Regions from separate parts of the Kluyvera fluvialis genome, predicted to be linked through region 3. Evidence: predicted binding sites of a transcription regulator. Region 3 holds the regulator's gene; each other region holds the start of a gene.
What was found. The regulator CRP, encoded in region 3, controls carbon source genes, mostly activating them, when cyclic AMP is high. The targets are predictions, from matches to a motif close to ATGTGANNNNNNTCACAT.
Positions count from the first base shown of each region.

Region 1: ydfZ (putative selenium delivery protein YdfZ) is a predicted target of CRP. The motif match lies at 3,111-3,128, and genes of this name have one in related genera.
Region 2: msrB (peptide-methionine (R)-S-oxide reductase MsrB) is a predicted target of CRP. The motif match lies at 2,618-2,635, and genes of this name have one in related genera.
Region 4: AC6I4B_RS08330 (mannitol dehydrogenase family protein) is a predicted target of CRP. The motif match lies at 2,661-2,678, and genes of this name have one in related genera.

Region 1 is NZ_AP046142.1:3,088,858-3,094,625, reverse strand. Features, by position in the region: gene AC6I4B_RS14685 (autotransporter outer membrane beta-barrel domain-containing protein) at 1-2,382, opposite strand, end outside; gene ydfZ (putative selenium delivery protein YdfZ) at 2,836-3,039, opposite strand; gene AC6I4B_RS14675 (transporter) at 3,514-4,107, shown strand; gene AC6I4B_RS14670 (hypothetical protein) at 4,298-4,843, shown strand; gene AC6I4B_RS14665 (hypothetical protein) at 4,840-5,487, shown strand; gene ansP (L-asparagine permease) at 5,710-5,768, shown strand, end outside.
Region 2 is NZ_AP046142.1:2,885,374-2,891,141, reverse strand. Features, by position in the region: gene AC6I4B_RS13730 (autotransporter outer membrane beta-barrel domain-containing protein) at 1-13, opposite strand, end outside; gene AC6I4B_RS13725 (D-hexose-6-phosphate mutarotase) at 447-1,331, opposite strand; gene gapA (glyceraldehyde-3-phosphate dehydrogenase) at 1,416-2,411, opposite strand; gene msrB (peptide-methionine (R)-S-oxide reductase MsrB) at 2,751-3,164, shown strand; gene AC6I4B_RS13710 (YeaC family protein) at 3,207-3,485, shown strand; gene chiD (chitinase ChiD) at 3,613-4,866, opposite strand; gene pncA (bifunctional nicotinamidase/pyrazinamidase) at 5,077-5,718, opposite strand; gene ansA (asparaginase) at 5,729-5,768, opposite strand, start outside.
Region 3 is NZ_AP046142.1:412,949-418,716, reverse strand. Features, by position in the region: gene AC6I4B_RS01935 (hydrolase) at 207-1,229, shown strand; gene AC6I4B_RS01930 (YheU family protein) at 1,226-1,444, shown strand; gene AC6I4B_RS01925 (phosphoribulokinase) at 1,507-2,376, shown strand; gene AC6I4B_RS01920 (OsmC family protein) at 2,426-2,830, opposite strand; gene crp (cAMP-activated global transcriptional regulator CRP) at 3,135-3,767, shown strand; gene AC6I4B_RS01910 (YccS/YhfK family putative transporter) at 3,816-5,768, shown strand, end outside.
Region 4 is NZ_AP046142.1:1,731,918-1,737,685, forward strand. Features, by position in the region: gene AC6I4B_RS08325 (CobW family GTP-binding protein) at 8-985, opposite strand; gene AC6I4B_RS08330 (mannitol dehydrogenase family protein) at 1,103-2,569, opposite strand; gene uxuA (mannonate dehydratase) at 2,775-3,965, shown strand; gene yeiP (elongation factor P-like protein YeiP) at 4,159-4,731, opposite strand; gene AC6I4B_RS08345 (YkgJ family cysteine cluster protein) at 4,887-5,141, shown strand; gene setB (sugar efflux transporter SetB) at 5,138-5,768, opposite strand, start outside.

The DNA of each region.
Region 1 (5,768 bases), 2.3 Mb from region 3:
ACCATAACCGGCCATCAGGCCCAGATGGCCACGGTTCAGCCCATCGCTTGACCACTGAGCAACATCGCCGCCCAGTTGGGCGACATAGCTGTTGCTCTGCGTTTTCAACTGACCGCTGCCATCACGCCAGTTATTATGGCTGCCGATCTGACGTAACCACAGGCTGGTGACTTTCTTCTCATCGGTCAGGGCATCGACATACTGGGTTTCCCCTAAGCGGTCGTGCAGACGGGTGTTGAATAACGTGTTGGCGGCCGCGATGTTGGCAATGTAGCTACCCGCTTCCGGGCGATTAACACGCGCAGTATTTTCTGGCGGTTGGACGGGAGCAACAGGATCAATAGGCGCGACGGGGTCAGTAGGATCAACCGGCGGCTTGACGTTGGTTAAATACCAGTTGCGGCTATTAGCGCCAGTACCGCGAACCAGGGAATAATCGTAAGCACCACCAACAATACGGCCCTTTTGCGTGAAGATACCGTCAGATTTACCCGCCACATTGATAATCTCGATACCCGTCTGCGTGTAGTCACCCTGGCCACCGGCATTGGTGACGCTCACTTCAGTGTTACCGGAAGTATCACCTGTCACCACCATTTTATCGGACGCAGAGGTATCATTGCCTAGTGCGCTGTTTAGCGAGATGTGCCCATTATTCGCGGTGTAATTACCATTAACGGTCAGCGTAGTGCCCGCGACAGGCTTATAGTTAGCGTCACTGTGACCCAGCGTTACCCTGCCATTGTTGTTCAATGTACCGATATGATAGTTATTGACGCTAGCGGTAGCGCCATCTTTGCCAAGTATGAGCGCGGCATGGTTATCAGTGATATTGACATTGCCGCTGCCCAGCCCATCAGCGGACAACAACGTGATATTCCCGGAATTAATCGTGGTGTCAGCGGTCATCCCTGCACCGCTGCCGCTGATAATCAACTGGGCGCCATCAACTATCAGTTGGCCTGCACCGGTCAAATCGCCGTCAATGGTTCTTCCACCCCAGCCACTTGTTACGGTCAGGCTACCCTGATTAAAGTCCAGTATGCTGCCTGCTTCGGTCACAATGTTTTGCAAAGACTGGCTATGGCCGTTCATGTCGAACTTACCACCGCTGTGAATAGTCAGCAGATGACTCTTACCCAGAACATTATCGTTGCCCATTTTAAGAGCACCGGCGACGATATCGGTGTTGCCGCTGTAGCTATTAGCATCGTTAGATAAGCTGACATCGGTATCGGTCTTAATACGTAAACCGCCACCCCCGCTGATTTTGGCGCTGAGGTCGGCGGCGTTGCCGGTGTTACCTTCTGCATCCAACGTTAGTGCATGATCACCCTGATTTATCAGTTCAAGCTCGACTAAACCATAGCTAACATACAGCCCATCACCCCCCGCGCCACTGGTCAGACGGTAATCGTAAATCCCCTCCGCCGTGACAGTTCCATCATCCTGCATGATTATGGATTTTGTCTGTTGAGAGATGGCATTACCAGACGGGTCTACAAGCGTGAGATTACCGCCATCCCCAGTTACTGAACCGTTAGCACCGATCAACTCAACTAATACGCCCGCGTTATCCTGTTGAAGTAGAGGTGCCACGGTGTTTGGCATGCCTGGCAGGTTGCTAACCATCCCATCATTGCTGATTTGGATCTTACCATTGCCGGTCAAATCGAGTTTATTGCTGGTTTCAATAACGCGATCGCTGCTGATAACGCCTGGTGAAACGTCGCCAAATACCAGCGTGCCACCCTCGAAGGTCAGGCCGCCGATATTCTGTGTGCCAGTTCCGACAGTGGTGATATTACCACTGCCAATGTGCAGTGTGGCATTGGTGAGGGCGGTGGTATTTGTGTTATTCAGGTCAAAATGGTTGTTCTTGAGAATAACATCGCCAGCGAATTGATCGCCCGCCGCAGCGGTAAAATTGAAATTCGCATTGTTGTTGTCTGCGATGAGAGTACCATCACCGACCAATTTGTTATCAAAATCAAAATTGCCGGTGGTTTCTGCAATCAGTGTGCCGCCGCTCGCAATATTGATTTCATCAGTACCGAAATCGTCGTGAGTCGATGATGCGTTTTTATCCGTTGCCACCGTGCCGGTGATATTCCCGCTAATTGCTTTGACGGCAGAGGCTCTGTTCAACTTTACGCCACTGGTAATGGTTGAATTCGTCAGCGTTTTATCGCTATTAACGTCATGTGCACTTACCTCTCCGGCGACAATAAGCAACAATGGGGCAACAATTAAACCACTTTTAATGTTTTTACCACTTGAACCTTTAGTAGAAGCGCTTTTTGTCTTTCCTTTCCCTAATTCAGAGGCAACAACCCAGGCCATTAGAGAATAATTCCAAATAACACGGTATATTTTATTCATAGTAATACTCTACAGTATTGTTAGTGGCCGAATTGTTTCAACCAGAAATTAGGGGGTAATGATGTAAATCAAGTGTAAATACATTTAATGCATCAATCTTCACGATGATAGTAATATTGCGCAGTTTTCATCATACAATTGATTTTTACAATAATAGGGCGCATTTATTAGATAAATCCTAAAGCTACGCCAGTGCATTAGCTCTGATGCAATGATATGACCTGGGTTTTATATAATTCTTTGATTTTAAAATGAAATATTTAATGGTGGCTTTTGCTAATGACCATTAATGGCGTTTTGTTGCTGCCTTGTAATGAGTGGGTTATTTCCGCTCTACAGTTCTAATATGTACTTCAAGATTTCAGGCGGTTGGGAATATCAATAAGGCCACTTTCGTGGCCTTAAATCATCTGCGCTTAATGGCGAGTCAATCAGTGAAGATGAGAGGGGGAATTAGTTGAAGCCCAGGCGAACTAAATCCAATGGGCAATACAGACCATCGCAGCCTTCAATTTCTACACAGTCAGAACGGCGGACTTGTTCAGCCGTTTTACCTTCACTGTGAATAGACGTAATAACGCCCGTCGCGCCATTGTTAGCGACCATGACATGGCTGCCAATAGTGATAGCGTTACGGTTACGATCGTAAGTTTTCATCGTCTCCTCCTTTCACATTTCAAGACGGTTTAGTCAGCGGGAAAAGTAATACCGCTATGAAAAACGTCATGTTTTGAGCTTCGTCAAATTGATGTTTTTTTAGCGGAAAATTTAGTCATCAAACTCATCAACAATGCCATGCAAGTTCGCGAGGCTACGCTGTGTTTGTCTTATCGCGATATTGGATGGCATAAGTCGAATCTCATACCTAATAAACATCAAGCTACAGGCGATACTTTGTAGGCCTGATAAGGCGTAAGCCGCCATCAGGCGTTGCTGTGACATTGCCGTATGGCCTACGCTTATCCAGCCTCCGTTCGGTGTAAATAAATGGGGGCGAGTTAAGCAAAAACAAATAATGACTGCGATTGATCGCAATAAATGCTAAATATACGCGCCCGTTGTGGCACATAAAGATAAGTACAGTAATTATGTGCAATGTAAAATATTTATTTTTTAAATGTAATGGTTTTCATGATATTCGTTAATATAATTTTACGCGTTGTTTTCTTAGCTCTTTCTGTCGTCGCTGCCGTGCTGTGCCTGCATATTGATGTTAATATTTTCAGAAATGGCATCTCCGAATACTCTTTAACTGAGATAGTTCAGGAGTCTATTCTTGCGGTCATCATTTTTATCCATCTCATGCGGGCGATAAACAGCAGCAAGATGCGACTCTGCAATGTGCTGATCGCGGGCTTCTTTACCGCCATGCTGATTCGCGAACTGGATGCCGTATTTGACCTGATCTCCCACGGGAGCTGGGTATGGTTTGCATTAGCGGTGAGTTTTGCCACTCTTTTGTACGTGTTGCGTCACCCCCGGCAGATATTAGCCGAGCTGGCTGAGTATATCGAAAAGCCGTCCTATGGGCTGATGATTTCCGGGCTGCTGGCTATTCTGGTCTTTTCACGTGTGTTTGGGATGTCGATCCTCTGGCAATCTATTTTGCAGGAAGGATATGTGCGCGAAGTTAAGAATATGGTTGAAGAAGGATCGGAACTGTTCGGTTATATGCTGTGCCTGTGTGCGTCAATAGGGATATTAAATATCCGCTCACGGAAATAATGCGGAATAATTTTTTCCGCGTAACGGGGCTGTATCAGGAAACTCACCTGCGTATTATCATCGTTACTACCTCAGTGGCTCCCTGGCAGGAGCCGCTTTTATTTTGTTGGTAGCTTGTTTTCACCGCTCAATCCTGCGCATATACTTAGCGCCAGTCAAATGGAAATAACGATAAATGAGCGAGTGAAACATGGATACTCTTACCCAACAACCCTATTTTTGGCCGTCAGCGGCGCAGCGTATCATTGAGGGCTGCGAAGTGAATATCGCACCCGCCACCGAACAGGCCTTAATGACGTGGCTTCGCGCATTATCACCGGGCGATCAGGTCGCTCATGCCGTCTTTTTCCTCCAGCAAGAGGGGGAGGAAACCAGTGCGATAGACCATCTTCTTTTCTTGATAGATCTGGTGTTATCAAACGTTGTTGAACTGGAATCTGACGGTACGTCTTTCTCTGTATCGCGGATTAACCCTTATTCCGATGACGTTGTCAGCCGCGAATTTATCCGGCGGCCTATCGCTTATTTCAATGCGATAGAGCTTTCCCTGCCTGAGGTTATCTCTACTAATATTGGCGATATTCAGGTGATTGAGGCCATCGAAGAAAGCCTGGTCTCCCTGGCATCGCGTAAATTTATCTCCTCTACGCTTGGGCAAGAAGACAGTTCGCTGGCGTTTATTATTCGCCCCGTGTTTGAACTGGCGTTTAAATCCCGATTTGGGGCCAGCGCGTGAGCTATTCAGAACAGGATATTTTTGACTTTATTTGCGCGCACTTTAACGGCAACCCACAACGCTACGCGAGCAACTTTAACTTTTCGGCCTGCGAGCTATGGCTGTGCAATGAAATTTGCAACATTGCTAACTTTGAACTGCTGAACCGTAGCGACGAAAACCTGTTTTTGTATAACGAAGATCATAAACGAGATTTGAGCCTGTACGCTCACCGCAGCAACGGCTACGATGAACTGCTACACCATATTGAAGTGAAACTGATTTATCCCACCACCAAATCGGTGTCAGATAACGCCATCGCGTTATTATTGAATAAGCTACGCAGCGCTAATCCGAACAATAAAAACAGCGGCTGGATCTTTCTGGTCTGGACGAGCGATCATAAATACCTGAATCGCTACTCTGCTAACGATTTCTTTGCTCAGAAAACAAGAGATATTGAAAGCACGTTGCAGCAGGCTGATCCACAGTATGTTATTACGCATCGCGCCGAATTTGTTGACGGTACTCTCCGTTGGAAAGGTCAAGATAAGCGAATAACGGTTAAAGCGCTGGCCATCAGGCCGGTCAAATCAATCATCGATGCTTTTCATGACGTGAAAGTTGAGTATTCAAAAGCCTTTGAATTGCTGCAAAACGCCTAGGTTCAACCTTAGATATGTGGCCGAGAATACACAGATACTTTACACCGTTTATTAATAGCAGGTAGGATGCTTCGCGGCAGTTTTATCCCTATACGGACAATCAATGTGAATGCGTTGGTATTGACAAAGAACGTAGGGAAAACTGTGCAGGCGACAGCGAATAATCGTTCCATCCGCTGCGCCTAAAGCATCCTTTTTGTCGGACAGGTCAACAGGAAAATAATGGAAACACAAAACACACAGGCTGCGGAGCAACACGCGGCAAAACGACGCTGGTTAAA
Region 2 (5,768 bases), 2.5 Mb from region 3:
GAAAAACAGGCATGTGATCCTCTACAAAAACTAAAACCTACAGGCGAAACCGTGGAAGTAGCGGTGAATCAGAGAGTGAATACATCGTGATCCCACAGTGTGGAATAGGGAGGAAGGAGGTTAATGTGTAGACAAAATGATGCAGAATAAATATTTAATGGCACATATTAATTGTTTAATCACCATAGCACAGGGCATTGTTCTGTTTACTTTTGCGGGATGTAAGTTTGACTTAAGGCACTGGTCTAACAATTTTTTGGCAATAAAAAAGTCCGTTGATGTTTGGTGTAAGGAAGCGCGAGTTTAGTTTAGGGGGCTTTTTAAGCGAATAAACGCCGGAGAGGGGCGGGGCAAGATAAGGGGATTATCGCAAGGGAAGTTCAGGGAGGAGGAAATCGTCATGTGATGACGCCAGCCATCACATGACGGGTAACGCGCGGTAGGGCTTAGCGTTTCACGACCTTGATGGTTTGTGACAGGCGAGCCGGTTTTTCTTCGGTCGCTTTCTGCGGTGCACTGGCACATGCGGTTTCAACGCAAACGAAAGTTTTATAACCGTCATCCGGCATATCGGCCATGCTAACAGACAATGCCGGGCCTGGGTTCCAGCCGACGACGTTTACGTGGTGGTGGTGAATCACGTCAATGGTGCGGTTCAGCGCGCTATCCTGGATAACGCTACAGGCTTCTGGGTTCAGATACACGCGATCGGTACGATCCGGGAAGGTTTGCACGCCATCGCTCAGCTCGCCGATTTCAGCGTTCTGCACTTTATCGACGTAACGGTCACCGAGTCCGCTCACTTTCACTGCGTGAATATCACCAACGTTGAAATAGGTGTGCAGCGCGGTAGTGGTTTCGAATTCACCGTGTGCTTCCAGTTCCATCTCGCAGGTTTTACCCAGTTTAAAGCGAGCCAGTAGCGTGAACTCGTGCGGCCAGTATTGGCGCGTTGCATCGCTGCTTTTCAGTTCGAACGTCAGCACGACGCCATTGTCGTCTTCATTATGTGCCTGCAACGTCCACGGCAGATTACGGGCAAAGCCATGTGCCGGGAAGCCTTGCTGCGCTGCCGGGCCAAACCACGGCCAGCAGATAGGCACGCCGCCGCGCAGTGCGACGCCGTTTTTAAATGGGGTGTTGTTGCTCAACCACAGCACTTCTTCTTCGCCAGCCGGCTTCCAGGAGAGCAGGTGTGCGCCCTGTAATGCCAGAGAGGCTTTCACTTTTGGGTGGTCGATAACGATAAGTTCCAGCTCATCAAGCTGGCGACGGGAGAGGACAGGGGTAAGCTGTTTAATGACCGGGAGAGCGAAAATTTTGTTAATCATGATGCAATCCTTGGTGTTTAAAAACTTTTTGCCATAAAAAAAGGCGACCGAAGTCGCCTTTTTGGATCAGTATCTCATCTCAACTTATTTGGAGATGTGAGCGATCAGGTCCAGAACTTTGTTGGAGTAACCAGTTTCGTTGTCGTACCAGGAAACCAGTTTCACGAAGTTGTCGTTCAGTGCGATACCCGCTTTAGCATCGAATACGGAAGTGCAAACTTCACCGTTGAAATCGGTAGATACAACGTCGTCTTCGGTGTAACCCAGAACGCCTTTCATTGGGCCTTCGGAAGCAGCTTTGATTGCTTTCTTAATTTCTTCGTAAGAAGCAGCTTTTTCCAGACGAACGGTCAGGTCAACAACGGATACGTTCGGGGTAGGAACGCGGAACGCCATACCAGTCAGTTTGCCATTCAGTTCTGGCAGTACTTTACCTACTGCTTTAGCAGCACCGGTAGAGGATGGGATGATGTTCTGAGCTGCGCCACGGCCGCCGCGCCAGTCTTTGTGAGACGGGCCATCAACGGTTTTCTGAGTTGCGGTGGTTGCGTGAACAGTGGTCATCAGACCTTCGATGATACCGAAGTTGTCGTTGATAACTTTAGCCAGCGGAGCCAGGCAGTTAGTGGTGCAAGATGCGTTAGAAACGATGTCCTGACCTTCGTATTTGTCAAAGTTAGCGCCTTTAACAAACATAGGGGTGTTGTCTTTGGAAGGACCAGTCAGAACAACTTTTTTCGCGCCAGCGGTGATGTGCTTACGAGCGGTTTCGTCAGTCAGGAACAGGCCAGTAGCTTCAGCTACTACGTCAACACCAACTTCGTCCCATTTCAGGTTAGCCGGATCACGTTCAGCGGTAACACGGATTTTTTTACCGTTAACGATCAGATGACCGTCTTTCACTTCAACGGTACCGTTGAAACGGCCGTGAGTGGAGTCATATTTCAGCATGTATGCCATGTAATCAGCGTCTAACAGATCGTTGATTGCAACGATCTCGATGTCAGAACGTTCCTGAGCAGCACGGAAAACAATGCGACCGATACGGCCAAAACCGTTGATACCTACTTTGATAGTCATATATTCCACCAGCTATTTGTTAGTGAATAAAAGGTTGCCTGTAAAATTACAAAAACCTTACGCAGCGTCAAGCGGAATCGTGTCAATCATTGCGACAAATCAATCCTCTGCCTAAGCTTTGCACGAATCATTTGCCTCACTCTTCCTATGAGCTTGAAACCACATATGGGCGGCGGCGGGGATTTTAAAGGGCGGAGAAGATAAAAATGTGACCTTTGTCACAATTACCCAGCAGCCTTTTCACGCCGATTAAGTTTAGAACAAAAGTTCACACTTCATTGTTAATGTTTTGTTAGAATCCTCTGGTAAATGTATTTTTCAGAGTGAGATGTGAGCAAAATGGTGAACAAACCCACCCCAGAAGAATTGAAAAATACCCTCAGTGAAATGCAGTTCTATGTCACGCAAAAACATGGCACAGAACCGCCGTTTACCGGGCGTCTGCTGCATAATAAGCGTGATGGCGTATACCATTGCCTGGTGTGCGATGCGGCGCTATTTCACTCCCAAAGTAAGTACGATTCTGGCTGCGGCTGGCCGAGCTTTTATGAGCCGGTAAGCGACACGGCAATCCGTTATCTCAACGATTATTCGCACGGAATGCAGCGTACAGAAATCCGTTGTGGGCAGTGTGATGCTCATCTGGGACATGTTTTTCCCGATGGCCCACAGCCAACGGGTGAGCGTTTTTGCGTCAATTCCGCTTCGTTAAACTTCACGGATGACGAAAATGGTGCCTCAACTAAGGGCTGAAAAAACGATTCAGCAAATTATTCCAGAGGAAAGGTACGGAACATGAATATTGAGCAAATGCTTGAGACGATGACGCCGGAAATTTACCAGCGTCTGGCCACTGCCGTTGAGCTGGGTAAATGGCCGGACGGCGTAGCGTTGACCAATGAACAAAAAGAGAACTGCTTACAGTTGGTGATGCTCTGGCAGTCGCGCCATAATAACGACGCCCAGCACATGACCATTGATACGCAGGGCCAGATGGTGATGAAAAGTAAGCAGCAGCTGAAGCAAGACTTCGGCATTGTGCCGGAACCTATCGCCACCTTTAAAACGCATTAAGCTGCGGCCCACGGTGTAGGCCGGATAGCACAGTAGCCTGATGGCGCTACGCTTATCAGGCCTACGGTGGGATGAATGTTTGTGTAGGCCGGATAAGGCAACGCCGCCATCCGGCAATTTCCCCAGTTTAGTGCTTAATCCCCAGCGAATCGGCTAACTGTTTCGCTAACTGATTATTATCGTCTGCGCCGTACTCCCAGAACATCGCGCCTGCCAGCCCTTTGCGTTTGATGTAATCGGCTTTAATGCTCACTGAGCGCGGGTTCTCGTATGACAACGCAAACAGCGGTTTGCCGTCCGACGACTGTACCGACAACCACGGCACTTTCGCTTGCTCATCCCAGTGCTCGGTAAACCGTTTTTGTGGATCGTTGAGCAATTTACTCACGATGTCGTTGTATTTCACGTAAGTATCTTTGCTTAAATCCACGCCCAGCGATTTAAACAACTCAACTTCGTGCGCCCCAAAATAAGGCTGGGTGACGGGATTTTTCTGTGCGTCCGGTTTGCTCCAGTCGATACCAGGCTCGACGGTGCGTTTCGGTACGCGGCCATAAAAGCCAATCCCCAGGTTCATTTGGCCTGGTTTTAACCCAGCGGCGAGATAGTTATTCACGACAAAATCGGCACTGTACTTATCGGCAGCGGCCACGGTTGGCCATTGGGTAGAGTCATAGAGATTCGAGTTAAAATATTGCGTCCCGTAAGCCATGTCGTAAGTCATCAGGTTGATATAGTCGAGCAGCGGCGCAATCGCCTTCACATCGACCCAGCTTTTCGGGCTTTCGGCATTAGCACCAACGGCGATGGTGACCAGTTTTTTATGATCAAACGCCGTGCGTAACTCTTTTAACAGCGCGGTGAAGTTATCTCTGTCTGCCGGTTGACTGGCCACCAGTCCCCACGCACCGTTAACCGGATATTCCCAGTCGAGATCAATACCATCAAGACCGTATTTTTCCACGACCTCCTGCGCGGAACGGATAAACACCGCCCGTGATTCTGGCGTTGCCGCCGCGCCGGAGAAGCCGCGAGCGCCCCAGCCGCCAACGGACAACAGCACTTTCAGGTTCGGATTCTGTTTACGCAACGTCGGGATTTTGGCTAAGTCAGACTGCACTTTTGGCGACAGCCAAATCTGGTGCAGTTGACTGGCGTCTTTCAACGCTTCGTTGGTTTCTTCTTTTTCGTCGTTAACGATAAGGCCAAACGAGTAGTTCAGGTGGGTAATCTGCCGTACGTCGAGCTTATCGATATTGCCGCCAGGCCCGGCGGTCACATCACCACCGCCATTGAAATAACCGACAGACATCAGGGAATTCGCGGAAACAACAGAGACGCAGAGCAGGGGCAATGCTGCCAGCAAAGGCAAAAGTTTCATACACGGTCCTCTTTGACATTAAAAAAGCAAACACGCCACGGAGATGGCGTGGCGAAAAAACAACCAGTTGAACATAGCATTACCGATGGGTGAAATCTGCGAGATAGTTCACGTGAAGAGAGGAAGATTGGCGGCTAACCCTCGGAAAAATGAGGGGAAATTATTGATTATGAAATTATTCGCCTGATCACCGTCAGGCGAATATGAGCGCTAACCCTGGATTTCCAGCCAATCGTCCAGGGTATATAACGTGGCCCCTTCGGCCGCCATTTCCATAAAGGCGTGGGCGCTATCCTGTGGCTGAATATTCACGCCACGGCAGCCATCGGTAATCACGTTCACCGCATAGCCTAATTGCAGCGCGTCGAGAACGGTGAACTTCACGCAGTAGTCGGTGGCGAGGCCTAACACAACCAGCTCATTGATCTCATGCGCGCGCAGCCACGCGTCCAGCCCGGTCTGCTGGCGGTGACCGTTGTCGAAAAAGGCGCTGTAGCTGTCGATATTCACGCTTTCGCCTTTATGGAACACGGCATCAATTTCCGCCACTGCCAGCAGCGGATGGAATGCCGCGCCGTCGCTGTTTTGTACGCAATGATCCGGCCAAAACGTCTGCGCTAAGCCATCGAGTTGCCCCTGGCTGTAGGGTTCAACACCATGCTGACTAGCGAAACTTCCGTGGTTAGCCGGGTGCCAGTCCTGGCTGGCAATCACTGCGTCCCCGCGTGATTTACAGGCGCGGATAAGTTGGTTTGCTACCTCCACGGTGCTGTCGCCTTCGGCAACAGCGAGCGCCCCGCCCGCACAAAAATCGTTTTGTAGATCAACCAATAACAATGCGCGTTGCGTCATGACTCTCTCCTTATTCGTCCGGCGTCAGCTCACCGCGCAGGTTCTGCTGC
Region 3 (5,768 bases):
CCAGAAAGAGTGTGCACCCTGGTGAGAAAGTCATCAATTAAGCGTAGGTGCTAATCATTAGCCTAAGAGTAATAATTGAAGTAACAATTTGTGATAGGGATCTGATTCAGGCGGGAGAAAAACGGCTACCGACGCCTCATTTTCTTAAACACGATGGCAAAGTGGCGGTATAGTAGGCGGCAGATTACTGGACACATCGCATATTTATGACTGAAACAACCCACCACGACTTCAACATCGACACCCAAAGCAGCGACGACTTCGTACCAATGCGCGGCGTCAGCAATTGTCATCTTCAGACGATGCTGCCACGCCTGATTCGCCGAAAGCTGCAATTTACCCCGCACTGGCAACGCCTTGAGTTGCCAGACGGTGATTTCGTTGATTTAGCGTGGAGTGAAGACCCGGCTGGCGCGCGCCATAAACCGCGTCTGGTGGTGTTTCATGGCCTGGAAGGCAGTCTGCACAGTCCTTATGCGCACGGCCTGATTAACGCCGCCAGGCAGCAGGGTTGGCTGGGCGTAGTGATGCATTTTCGCGGCTGTAGCGGTGAACCTAATCGTCTGAACCGAATTTACCATTCGGGCGAAACGGAAGACGGCACATGGTTTTTACGCTGGCTACAGCGGGAAATGGGTGACGCGCCAACCGCAGCGGTGGGCTATTCGCTCGGCGGTAACATGCTGGCCTGCCTGCTGGCAAAAGAAGGTGACGATATTCCGGTTGATGCGGCGGTGATTGTCTCCGCGCCGTTTATGCTCGAAGCCTGTAGCTACCACATGGACAAAGGCTTCTCGCGGGTTTACCAGCGCTATCTGTTAAACCTGCTGAAAGGCAACGCCGCACGTAAGCTCAAGGCTTATCCAGGCTCGCTACCGGTGGATCTGCGCCAGTTGAAAAGTATGCGTCACATCCGTGAATTTGATGATTCGATCACCTCGAAGATTCACGGCTTTGCCGATGCCATCGACTACTATCGCCAGTGCAGTGCAATGCCGACGTTGAGCAAAATCACCAAACCGACGCTGATCATTCATGCGAAAGACGATCCTTTTATGGATCACCACTCGATTCCCGCGCAAGAAGAGCTACCGGAGAACGTGGAGTACCAACTGACGGAGCACGGCGGCCACGTCGGGTTTATCGGTGGCACACTGTTCCACCCAGAGATGTGGCTGGAAAAACGCATCCCTGCGTGGCTAATGTCAAGGCTCGGAGGCAAAGTATGATTATTCCCTGGCAAGAAATTCCGGCTGAAACCCTCGACAATCTCGTGGAAAGCTTTGTCTTGCGCGAAGGCACCGATTATGGTGAATATGAACGCTCACTTGCGCAAAAGGTCGCCGATGTTAAAGAGCAATTAAAAAGCGGCGAGGCGGTGCTGGTGTGGTCTGAACTTCACGAGACGGTCAACATCATGCCCCGCAACCAATTTCGCGGTTAACGATAACGACGGGTGACAGCAGGCGCTTTCGCGTTCTGTCGCCTGTTCAGGGAGTTATTCGCATGTCTGCCAAACATCCAGTTATTGCTGTTACCGGCTCCAGCGGAGCGGGAACCACCACCACCAGCCTGGCCTTTCGTAAAATATTTGCCCAGCTCAACCTGCGTTCAGCGGAAGTTGAAGGCGACAGTTTCCATCGTTACACCCGCCCAGAAATGGATATGGCCATTCGTAAGGCTCGTGATCTGGGCCGTCATATCAGCTATTTCGGCCCGGACGCCAATGACTTCGGCCTGCTTGAACAAACCTTTCGAGAGTACGGCCTGAGCGGTAAAGGGCAGTCGCGTAAATATCTGCATACCTACGATGAAGCCGTACCGTGGGATCAAGTACCGGGGACGTTCACCCCCTGGCAGCCATTGCCGGAACCCACCGATGTCCTGTTCTATGAAGGGCTGCACGGCGGCGTAGTGACGCCACAGCATGACGTCGCACGTCATGTTGATTTGCTGGTTGGCGTAGTGCCTATCGTCAACCTGGAGTGGATTCAGAAGATGATTCGCGACACCAGCGAGCGTGGGCATTCGCGTGAGGCGGTGATGGACTCCGTAGTGCGCTCAATGGAAGACTACATCAACTACATTACTCCGCAGTTCTCGCGCACCCATATCAACTTCCAGCGAGTGCCAACGGTCGATACCTCTAACCCGTTTGCTGCGAAAAGCATTCCATCACTGGATGAGAGTTTTGTGGTCATTCACTTCCGCAACCTGGAAGGGATTGACTACCCGTGGCTGCTGGCGATGCTGCAAGGCTCGTTTATCTCGCATATGAATACGCTGGTCGTTCCCGGCGGCAAGATGGGGCTGGCGATGGAGTTGATTATGATGCCGCTGGTACAGCGGTTAGTGGAAGAGAAGAACAACGCCTGAATCATCACGATTGCCCGATAGGCAGGACGCCGCCGGGCAATCACGGATATCAGCCTTCAATCACTTCGTATGAGTGCGTGATGTTGACAGCTTTACCCAGCATCAACGCCACTGAGCAGTATTTCTCCGCCGACAGGTCAACCGCGCGTGCAACAGCCGCATCTTTCAACTCTTTACCGCTCACAATGAAGTGCAGGTTGATGTGCGTGAACAGGCGCGGTGCTTCTTCGCGGCGTACGGAAGTGAGCTTTACTTCGCAGTCAGAAACGTCATAGCGGCCTTTTTGCAGAATAGACACCACGTCAATTGCGCTACAACCACCGGCCGCCATTAGCACGATTTCCATCGGGCTTGGCGCTTTATCGCCAGAGTTGCCGTCCATCAAAATTTGGTGGCCAGAAGCCGACTCACCGAGGAAGGTCATCCCCTCAACCCATTTCACACGCGCTTGCATAATATTTAACTCCCAGGTTGCAATTTTCTTCCCAGATTACGCGCACATAACAAATCTCGCAACGGAAGGCGATCGCCGTCATGCTGAAGCGAGACACCAGGAGACACACGGCTCAAGCTATGCTAAAACAGTCAGGATGCTACGGTAATACATAAACGTACTGCATGTATGCAGAGGACATCACATTACAGGCTGCGGCAATATTCGACAGCCGACTTCCCAGGTAACGGGAAGGATACTATTGCAACCGGTGGCTGCAATGTTTTTGCCGCCGGAAAGAGCTTATAACAGAGGATAACCGCGCATGGTGCTTGGCAAACCGCAAACAGACCCGACTCTCGAATGGTTCTTGTCTCATTGCCATATTCATAAGTACCCCTCGAAGAGCACGCTGATTCACCAGGGTGAAAAAGCAGAAACGCTGTATTACATCGTCAAAGGCTCAGTGGCTGTACTCATCAAGGACGAAGAAGGGAAAGAGATGATCCTCTCTTACCTTAACCAGGGCGATTTTATCGGCGAGTTAGGCCTGTTTGAAGAAGGCCAGGAACGCAGCGCGTGGGTACGGGCAAAAACCGCTTGTGAAGTTGCTGAAATCTCTTATAAAAAATTCCGTCAGCTGATTCAGGTTAACCCAGACATCCTGATGCGTCTCTCTTCGCAAATGGCACGTCGTCTGCAAGTCACGTCTGAAAAAGTCGGCAACCTGGCATTCCTGGACGTGACAGGTCGTATCGCACAGACGCTGCTGAACCTGGCAAAACAGCCGGACGCCATGACTCACCCGGACGGTATGCAGATCAAAATCACCCGTCAGGAAATTGGTCAGATCGTGGGCTGCTCCCGTGAAACAGTGGGCCGTATTCTGAAAATGCTGGAAGATCAAAACCTGATCTCCGCACACGGCAAAACGATTGTCGTTTACGGTACTCGCTAATCCTTTAAAACGGCGTATTGTTCCAACGGTACGCCGTTTTTGTCTCTTATGTGGCGCAGGCTGATTTACCACCCGGAAGTCAACTATGCACTGCGGCAAACGCTGGTGTTATGTTTGCCGGTCGCCATTGGCCTTATCTTCGGCCATCTTCAACAAGGTCTGCTGTTTTCGCTGGTTCCCGCCTGCTGCAATATTGCCGGTCTTGATACCCCGCATAAACGTTTTTTCAAACGCCTGATTATTGGCGGCTGTCTGTTCGCCGGATGCAGTCTTGCCGTTCAGTTGTTGCTGGCGCGCGAGGTTCCGCTACCGTTGATTCTCAGCGGGCTGGCGCTGATTTTGGGCGTAACGGCGGAGATAAGCTCCCTGCACGGGCGGCTGCTGCCGGCTTCGCTGATTGCCGCTATTTTTACCCTCAGCCTGGCTGGTAATATGCCCATTTGGCAGCCGCTGCTTATCTACGCACTCGGCACGCTGTGGTATGGATTATTCAACTGGTGGTGGTTTTGGATTTGGCGCGAGCAGCCGCTGCGCGAGTCACTAAGCCTGCTCTACCGCCAGCTCGCCGACTATTGCGAAGCAAAATATAGCCTCCTGACGCAGCACACCGACCCCAACACCGCGCTGCCGCCGCTTTTAAGCCGCCAGCAAAAGGTGGTTGACCTTATTTCTCAGTGTTATCAGCAGCTACACATGCTGGCGGCAAACCAGAATAACGATTACAAACGCCTGCTGCGCGCCTTCCAGATTGGCCTTGATCTACAGGAGCACATTTCGGTGAGTCTGCATCAGCCAGAGGAGGTGCAAAAACTGGTCGAACGTAGCCACGCTGAGGCGGTGATCCGCTGGAATGCCCAGACCGTCGCCGCGCGCCTGCGGGTGCTCGCGGATGACATTCTCTATCACCGCTATCCCAGCCGTTTCAGTATGAAAAAACAGATTGGCGCGCTGGAGAAAATCACCGAACAGCACCCGGATAACCCGGTTGGGCAGTTCTGTGCCTGGCATTTCAGCCGCATTGCTCGCGTACTGCGCTTCCAAAGGCCGCTGTATCCGCGCAATCTGATGGCGGATAAAGAGCGCCGCCTGCCGCTGTTGCAGGCGTTAAAAAGCTATCTGTCGCTGAAGTCCCCCGCACTGCGCAATGCCGCCCGGTTAAGCGTGATGCTGAGCATCGCCAGCCTGATGGGCGCGGCGCTGCATTTGCCTAAACCGTACTGGATTTTAATGACGATATTATTGGTCACGCAAAACGGTTACGGTGCGACCCGTGTGCGCATTTTCCACCGTGCGGCGGGCACGCTGGCGGGTCTGGTTATCGCCGCCGTGGCCCTGCACTTCCACACGCCGCAGGGGCTGGCGCTCACCGGAATGCTGCTCATCACGCTGGGGAGTTATCTGATTATCCGCCGCAGCTATGGTTGGGCGACCGTCGGCTTCACCATCACAGCGGTATACACCCTGCAAATCCTCACGCTGAACGGTGAGCAGTTTATCGTCGCCCGTTTTCTCGACACCATTATCGGCTGCCTGATTGCCTTCGGCGGGATGCTATGGCTGTGGCCGCAGTGGCAAAGCGGCTTACTGCGCCAAAACGCCCAGGCGGCGCTGGAGGCGGATCAAGACGCCATTCGCCTGATACTCAGCGATGACCCGCAGGCGCCAAAACTGGCGTATCAACGGATGCGCGTGAACCAGGCGCACAATACGCTGTTTAACTCTTTAAACCAGGCGATGCAGGAGCCGAGCTTTAACTCGCGTTATCTGGACGATATGAAACTGTGGGTAACGCATAGCCAGTTTATCGTCGAGCATATCAACGCCATGACCACGCTGGCGCGCGAGCACAATATGCTTACGCCGGATTTAGCGCAGCAGTATCTGGAGTCGTGCGAAATTGCCCTGCAACGCTGTCAGCAGCGTCTGGAATATGATGAGGCGGGAAGTAGCGGCGAGGTGAATATTATGGAGTCGCCGGATGCGCTGTCCCACGGTGCGCTT
Region 4 (5,768 bases), 1.3 Mb from region 3:
AGCGGTTTTAACCTAAACGAAGTTTCAACAGCGCCGTTTGTAGCGTATTCCAGTCCGTTTCGGCGTCATTAATTAGCTCAACGCGGCTATCCGGCGGTGCAACATTCTGCGTTTCGATGTGCAGGTCGGCCCCCTGGCGGTTAATGCGCACCAGGCCTTCCGGGATCCGCATAACGGCTTTCAAACGGGTGACGGGAGCCAACCGCGCCCATTCTAACAGTCCGATAGTGTCGAACTGGGTATCGGCATCAAAAATCCAGCCGCAGGCGTGATATCCCTGGCCCTGATTTACACTGCGCCGCCAACGCTGGTGTTCCGGTAGGCTTAACGCCGCCAGCCCTTTATTGGAGGGGTGAGCGTGTGAGTGCGCGGCGCTGGCCTTTAGCGTTGTGAGGTTACGGCGCGGACTGTCCAACAGGGCGACGTCGATATTACCCTGCGTTGCGTGTACACGCAGGCGATCGCCACCGTAGCGCTGCCACCAATCGTCCATTGCCTGCTGGCTTTGTGGGGTGGCGCGGTCTGATTTATTGCTGACAATAATGTCTGCCGCCGCCAGTTGGTCACGGAAGTTTTCATTACTGACGACTTTCTCATCCAACAACTGGCGTGAATCCATGATGCACAGGGTGGCGCGCAGGTCTATCCACGGCTCGTAAACGGCGGCGGTCAGCAGGTCGAGGATCTGTTTTGGATGACCGAGGCCGGTCGGCTCAATCAATAAACGGTCCGGTTTGCCCTGGCGGAGCAGGGTATTCAAACCGACCTGCATCGGCAGGCCGTTGACGCAGCACATGCAACCGCCGGGGATCTCTTTTAGCAGTGCGCCGCTGTCGGCTAACAATGCACCATCAATGCCCACTTCCCCAAATTCATTGACCAGTACCGCCCATTTTTCATTGGCTGGTTTATTGGCGAGCAGGTGCAGAATTGAGGTCGTTTTGCCGCTACCGAGAAAACCGGTGATCAGATTGGTTTTAGTCACAAAAACTCCAGGCTGGAAACAGTGATATTGAGCACACTTTATCCTGAAGATATTGCAACGAAAAGAGTTGCGTTGTGCGAGCCGGTGGAGAATTGGCTCGCACAACGGTTGATGGCGTTAGTGGTTTAGCGCGGTCAGCAGCGCCTGACGCGCGCCTTGCTGAACCAGATGTTGCCAGGCTTGCTGAATATGGTGCACAAACTGCGGGTTGGCGGGAAGGTCGCTACCGAAGATTTCATGCAGCGTCAGCAAGGCTTCAACCCGGTTATCATCGTGGCTATTGCTCACAATCGTGCCTATTTTTTCCGCCAGTGGGTCGCGGATATCAATGACGTTACCGGCATCATCAACCCCGCTGACATAACGCATCCAGCCTGCGACACCCAGCGCCAGCAGCGGCCAGTGAGTGCCTTCTTTCAGGTGAATGCGGATGCCATCGAGCAGGCGCTGCGGCAGTTTCTGGCTGCCGTCCATCGCAATTTGCCAGGTACGGTGCTGCAACGCTGGGTTACTAAAGCGCTCAATCAGGCTGTCGGCGTAGGTGGCGAGATCCACGCCGGTAATGCGCAGTGTCGGCGCTTGTTCTGCCATCATCAGCTGGCGCGCGGCACGGCGATAGGATTCATCCTGCATACAGTCGCTGATGTGCGCGTAACCCGCCAGATATCCCAGATAGGCGAGGAACGAGTGGCTACCGTTGAGCATCCGCAGTTTCATCTCTTCCCACGGCAGCACGTCATCGACCAGTTGTGCGCCCACGCTGCCCCAGTCAGGCCGCCCGGCGACAAAATTATCTTCAATGACCCACTGAATAAACGGTTCACAACTGATGGCGCAGGGATCTTCAACCCCCAGCTCGCGGGTAATTTCCGCCAGCGAGGTTTCCGTGGCTGCCGGAACGATACGGTCAACCATCGTGCCAGGGAAGCTGACGTGTTCAGCAATCCAGCTTGCTAACTGCGGGTCGCGCCGGGTTGCCATATCGAGCACCGCATTTTTAACCACGTGACCGTTATCAGGAATGTTATCGCAAGAGAGCACGGTAAAGGCCGGAAGGCCACGAACGCGGCGGCGATGCAGCGCTTCAACCAAAATGCCCGGGGCGGAGTGCGGTTCGCCAGGGGTTTGTAGATCGTGGACGATCCGTGGCTGGCTGAGATCTAAATGTCCGGTCGCCGGATCAATGCAATAGCCTTTTTCGGTGATAGTCAGCGACACAATTGCGACCTGTGGCTCACAGAATTTCTCGACGATAGCCTCCAGTGAGTCCAGTTTTGCGTTCAGGCACTCTTTTACTGCCCCGATGATAACCGGCTGGTTACCCGCCGCGCTTTTCTCCATCACCGTAAACAGGTGCTCTTGCTGGCGGAGCTGGCTCATTAGCTGGTCGCCGCTGAACAGGCTGATTTCACAAATCCCCCAATCGCCACCGTGCTGGTTCAACACGCGGTTGGTCATCAGTGCCTGATGGGCGCGGTGAAACGCACCAAAACCGAAGTGCACAATCCGCGAACGTAGCTGTTGTCTATCATAAAGCGGCAATTGTACGTTTGCGGGCAGGGCGACAGAGGCTATTGTCTTCATTGTTTATACATCCAATTAACGATTAATTAACGTTGTCAGTGTAAAGTTATATGACAGCAAATTGAATTGGTGTGCCGTATTTATCGCGGTAATGTGAGCTGGATCAATCAATGCAGGCGGATTATTTGACCCTGCCGATTTAACCTGTATGGTAGTCGTCATTAACGATGTGTTTATTGGTATAACAACTTTAGAGGGTGAGGCAATGGAACAAACCTGGCGTTGGTATGGCCCAAACGATCCGGTATCTCTTGATGATATACGTCAAGCTGGGGCGACAGGTGTCGTCACGGCATTGCACCATATTCCAAACGGTCAGGTATGGCCGGTTGAAGAAATCAAACAGCGTCAGGCTATCTTAGCTGAGAAAGGGCTGACCTGGTCGGTGGTTGAAAGTATTCCGGTGCACGAAGATATCAAAACTCATTCTGGTCAGTACCAGACGTGGATTGCGAACTATCAGCAGAGCATTCGTAACCTGGCAGAGTGCGGTATCGATACCGTGTGCTACAACTTTATGCCCATCCTTGACTGGACGCGTACCGACCTTGAGTACACTCTGGAAGACGGCTCTAAAGCACTGCGTTTTGACCAGATTGCCTTTGCCGCTTTCGAGTTGCATATCCTCAAGCGTGAAGGTGCACAGGCTGATTACACCGCAGAAGAACAGCGTCAGGCGCAAGAATACTTCAACGCCATGACCGAAGCGGATGTGAACAAACTGACCCGCAATATCATTGCTGGCCTGCCGGGTGCGGAAGAGGGTTATACCCTTGACCAGTTCCGCGCGCGTCTGGCGGAATACGACCACATCAGCAAAGATCAACTGCGTGAAAATATGGCGGTATTCCTGCGGGCGATTGTTCCTGTGGCTGAAGAAGTGGGCGTGCGTTTGGCCGTTCACCCGGACGATCCGCCGCGCCCAATCCTCGGCCTGCCGCGTATTGTTTCGACCATCGAAGATATGCAGTGGCTGAAAGAAACCGTTGATAGCATTAATAACGGCTTCACCATGTGCACCGGTTCTTACGGCGTTCGCGCGGATAACGACCTGGTGAAAATGATTGAAACCTTTGGCGATCGTATTCACTTCACGCACCTGCGCTCTACCTGTCGTGAAGACAATCCGAAAACCTTCCACGAAGCTGCGCATTTGCAGGGTGACGTGAACATGGTTGCGGTGGTTGACGCTATCCTGACGGAAGAACAGCGCCGTAAGAAAGCAGGTGACCTGCGCCAGATTCCAATGCGTCCTGACCACGGTCATCAGATGCTGGATGATCTGAAAAAGAAAACCAACCCAGGCTACTCTGCGATTGGTCGTCTGAAAGGTCTGGCGGAAGTGCGCGGCGTTGAGCTGGCGCTGAAAATGACGAAATTCCGCGACCTGCTGTAATTGACGCTTTTTCCCTGTCCTGACCCTCTCCCGGTGGAGAGGGAAACACGGGCGGTGTTTTGGGCCTCGAAACGCCGTCTGGTTCGCTCCAGTGGGATGAGGGCCGGGGTGAGGGGAAGCTCCGTAAAAACGCATTCAAATAAAAAGGACAGCCGTTTGGCTGTCCTTTTTTTATCGCTTAACCGTGGGTGAATTAATCTGCACGGCACATGTAGCGTTTTTCTTCGATATGAATGCGAATTTTTTCGCCAGTGGTCAGGTACTCTGGAACCTGCACCACCAGACCTGTGGTCAGCGTGGCGGGTTTGGTACGGGAGCTGGCGGATGCGCCTTTGATACCCGGAGCGGTTTCTACGATTTCCAGATCTACCGTTTGCGGCAGTTCCAGCGCCAGAACCTGGCCATCCCACAGCAGAACCTGCATATCCGGCATCCCGCCTTCTGGGATAAATTGCAGTTCATCGGCAATCTGGTCGTGGGTAAAGATGTACGGGGTGTAGTCTTCTTTATCCATGAACACGTATTCGTTGCCATCAATATAAGAGAAGTCAACGAAACGACGGTTCAGCGTGACGGTATCCAGCAGATCATCACCTTTGAAACGTTCTTCCACTTTCAGACCCGTGCTGACATCGGAAAAACGCATTTTGTACAGCGTTGCCGCGCCACGGGCGCTCGGTGACTGAATATCAATATTTTTAACAACCAGCAGTTTGCCGTTGTAGTTCAGCACCATACCTTTTTTGATTTCGTTCGCTCTTGGCATTGCATTTATCCTGTGTACAAGGGGGTCTAAAATATCGCGTAAAATTACTCGTGCTGTGCGTTTCAGGCAAGCGGAATTCGAGGGTTTTGCTATCTCTTAATAAAAGGTGATACTGTGCGCAACAACCACCTATTCAACATAACAGAGAACCCGCGATGGAATGTCGTCCGGACTGCGGGGCTTGCTGCACTGCGCCTTCTATTTCCAGCCCCATCCCCGGTATGCCCAACGGCAAACCAGCGAACACGCCATGCGTGCAGCTAGATGAGCATCAGCGCTGTAAAATCTTTGGCTCGCCGCTGCGCCCGAAAGTGTGCGCGGGTCTACAGCCCGCGCGGGATATGTGCGGTGCAACGCGAACCGAGGCCATCACCTATTTATTGCATCTCGAAGCGCTGACTGCGCCTTAAACGTCTTTGATGCGCGTCAGACAAACAATAGTGGCGGCACACAGCCCCAGTGCAATCCAGAACACCGTATGGTAGTTCCAGATTTCTGCCACGATACCGGCCAGTGAACCGGCGATAATCCAGCCAACGCGTGAGGTATTGGCGTACAGAGTGGTTGCCGAACCGGCCTGGCCTGGCATCAGATCCTGAAAATAGAGCATCCCAATCCCGCCAAGAATGCCGATGTAAACTGCGTTCAGCAGTTGCATCGCCAGCAGCAGTATAGGGCTATCAAAGGTCAACATCCCCACGTAGAACAGCAGCCCAGCAATGGCCGCCAGGCGCATCAGGAAGCGTTTTCCAAGACGTTTGGCAAAGTAACCCGCAATCAGCATGGTTGGGATTTCAAGCCCTGCGGCTGTCCCCATCATTATCCCCGCCAGTTTCTCCGGCAGATGCAGTTCATTGATGATATACAGCGGCATATTAATGATGTACAGACTGTTAGTGCCCCACATCAGGGTGCAAATAATGAACAGCAGCAGTGCATCTTTACGGTTGGTACGCGGAGCCTGAACGATAGCGCTTGCCGACGCCGTGCCTTTACGCATCGTGGGTAGAAATATCCACACCATCGCGCCACAGACC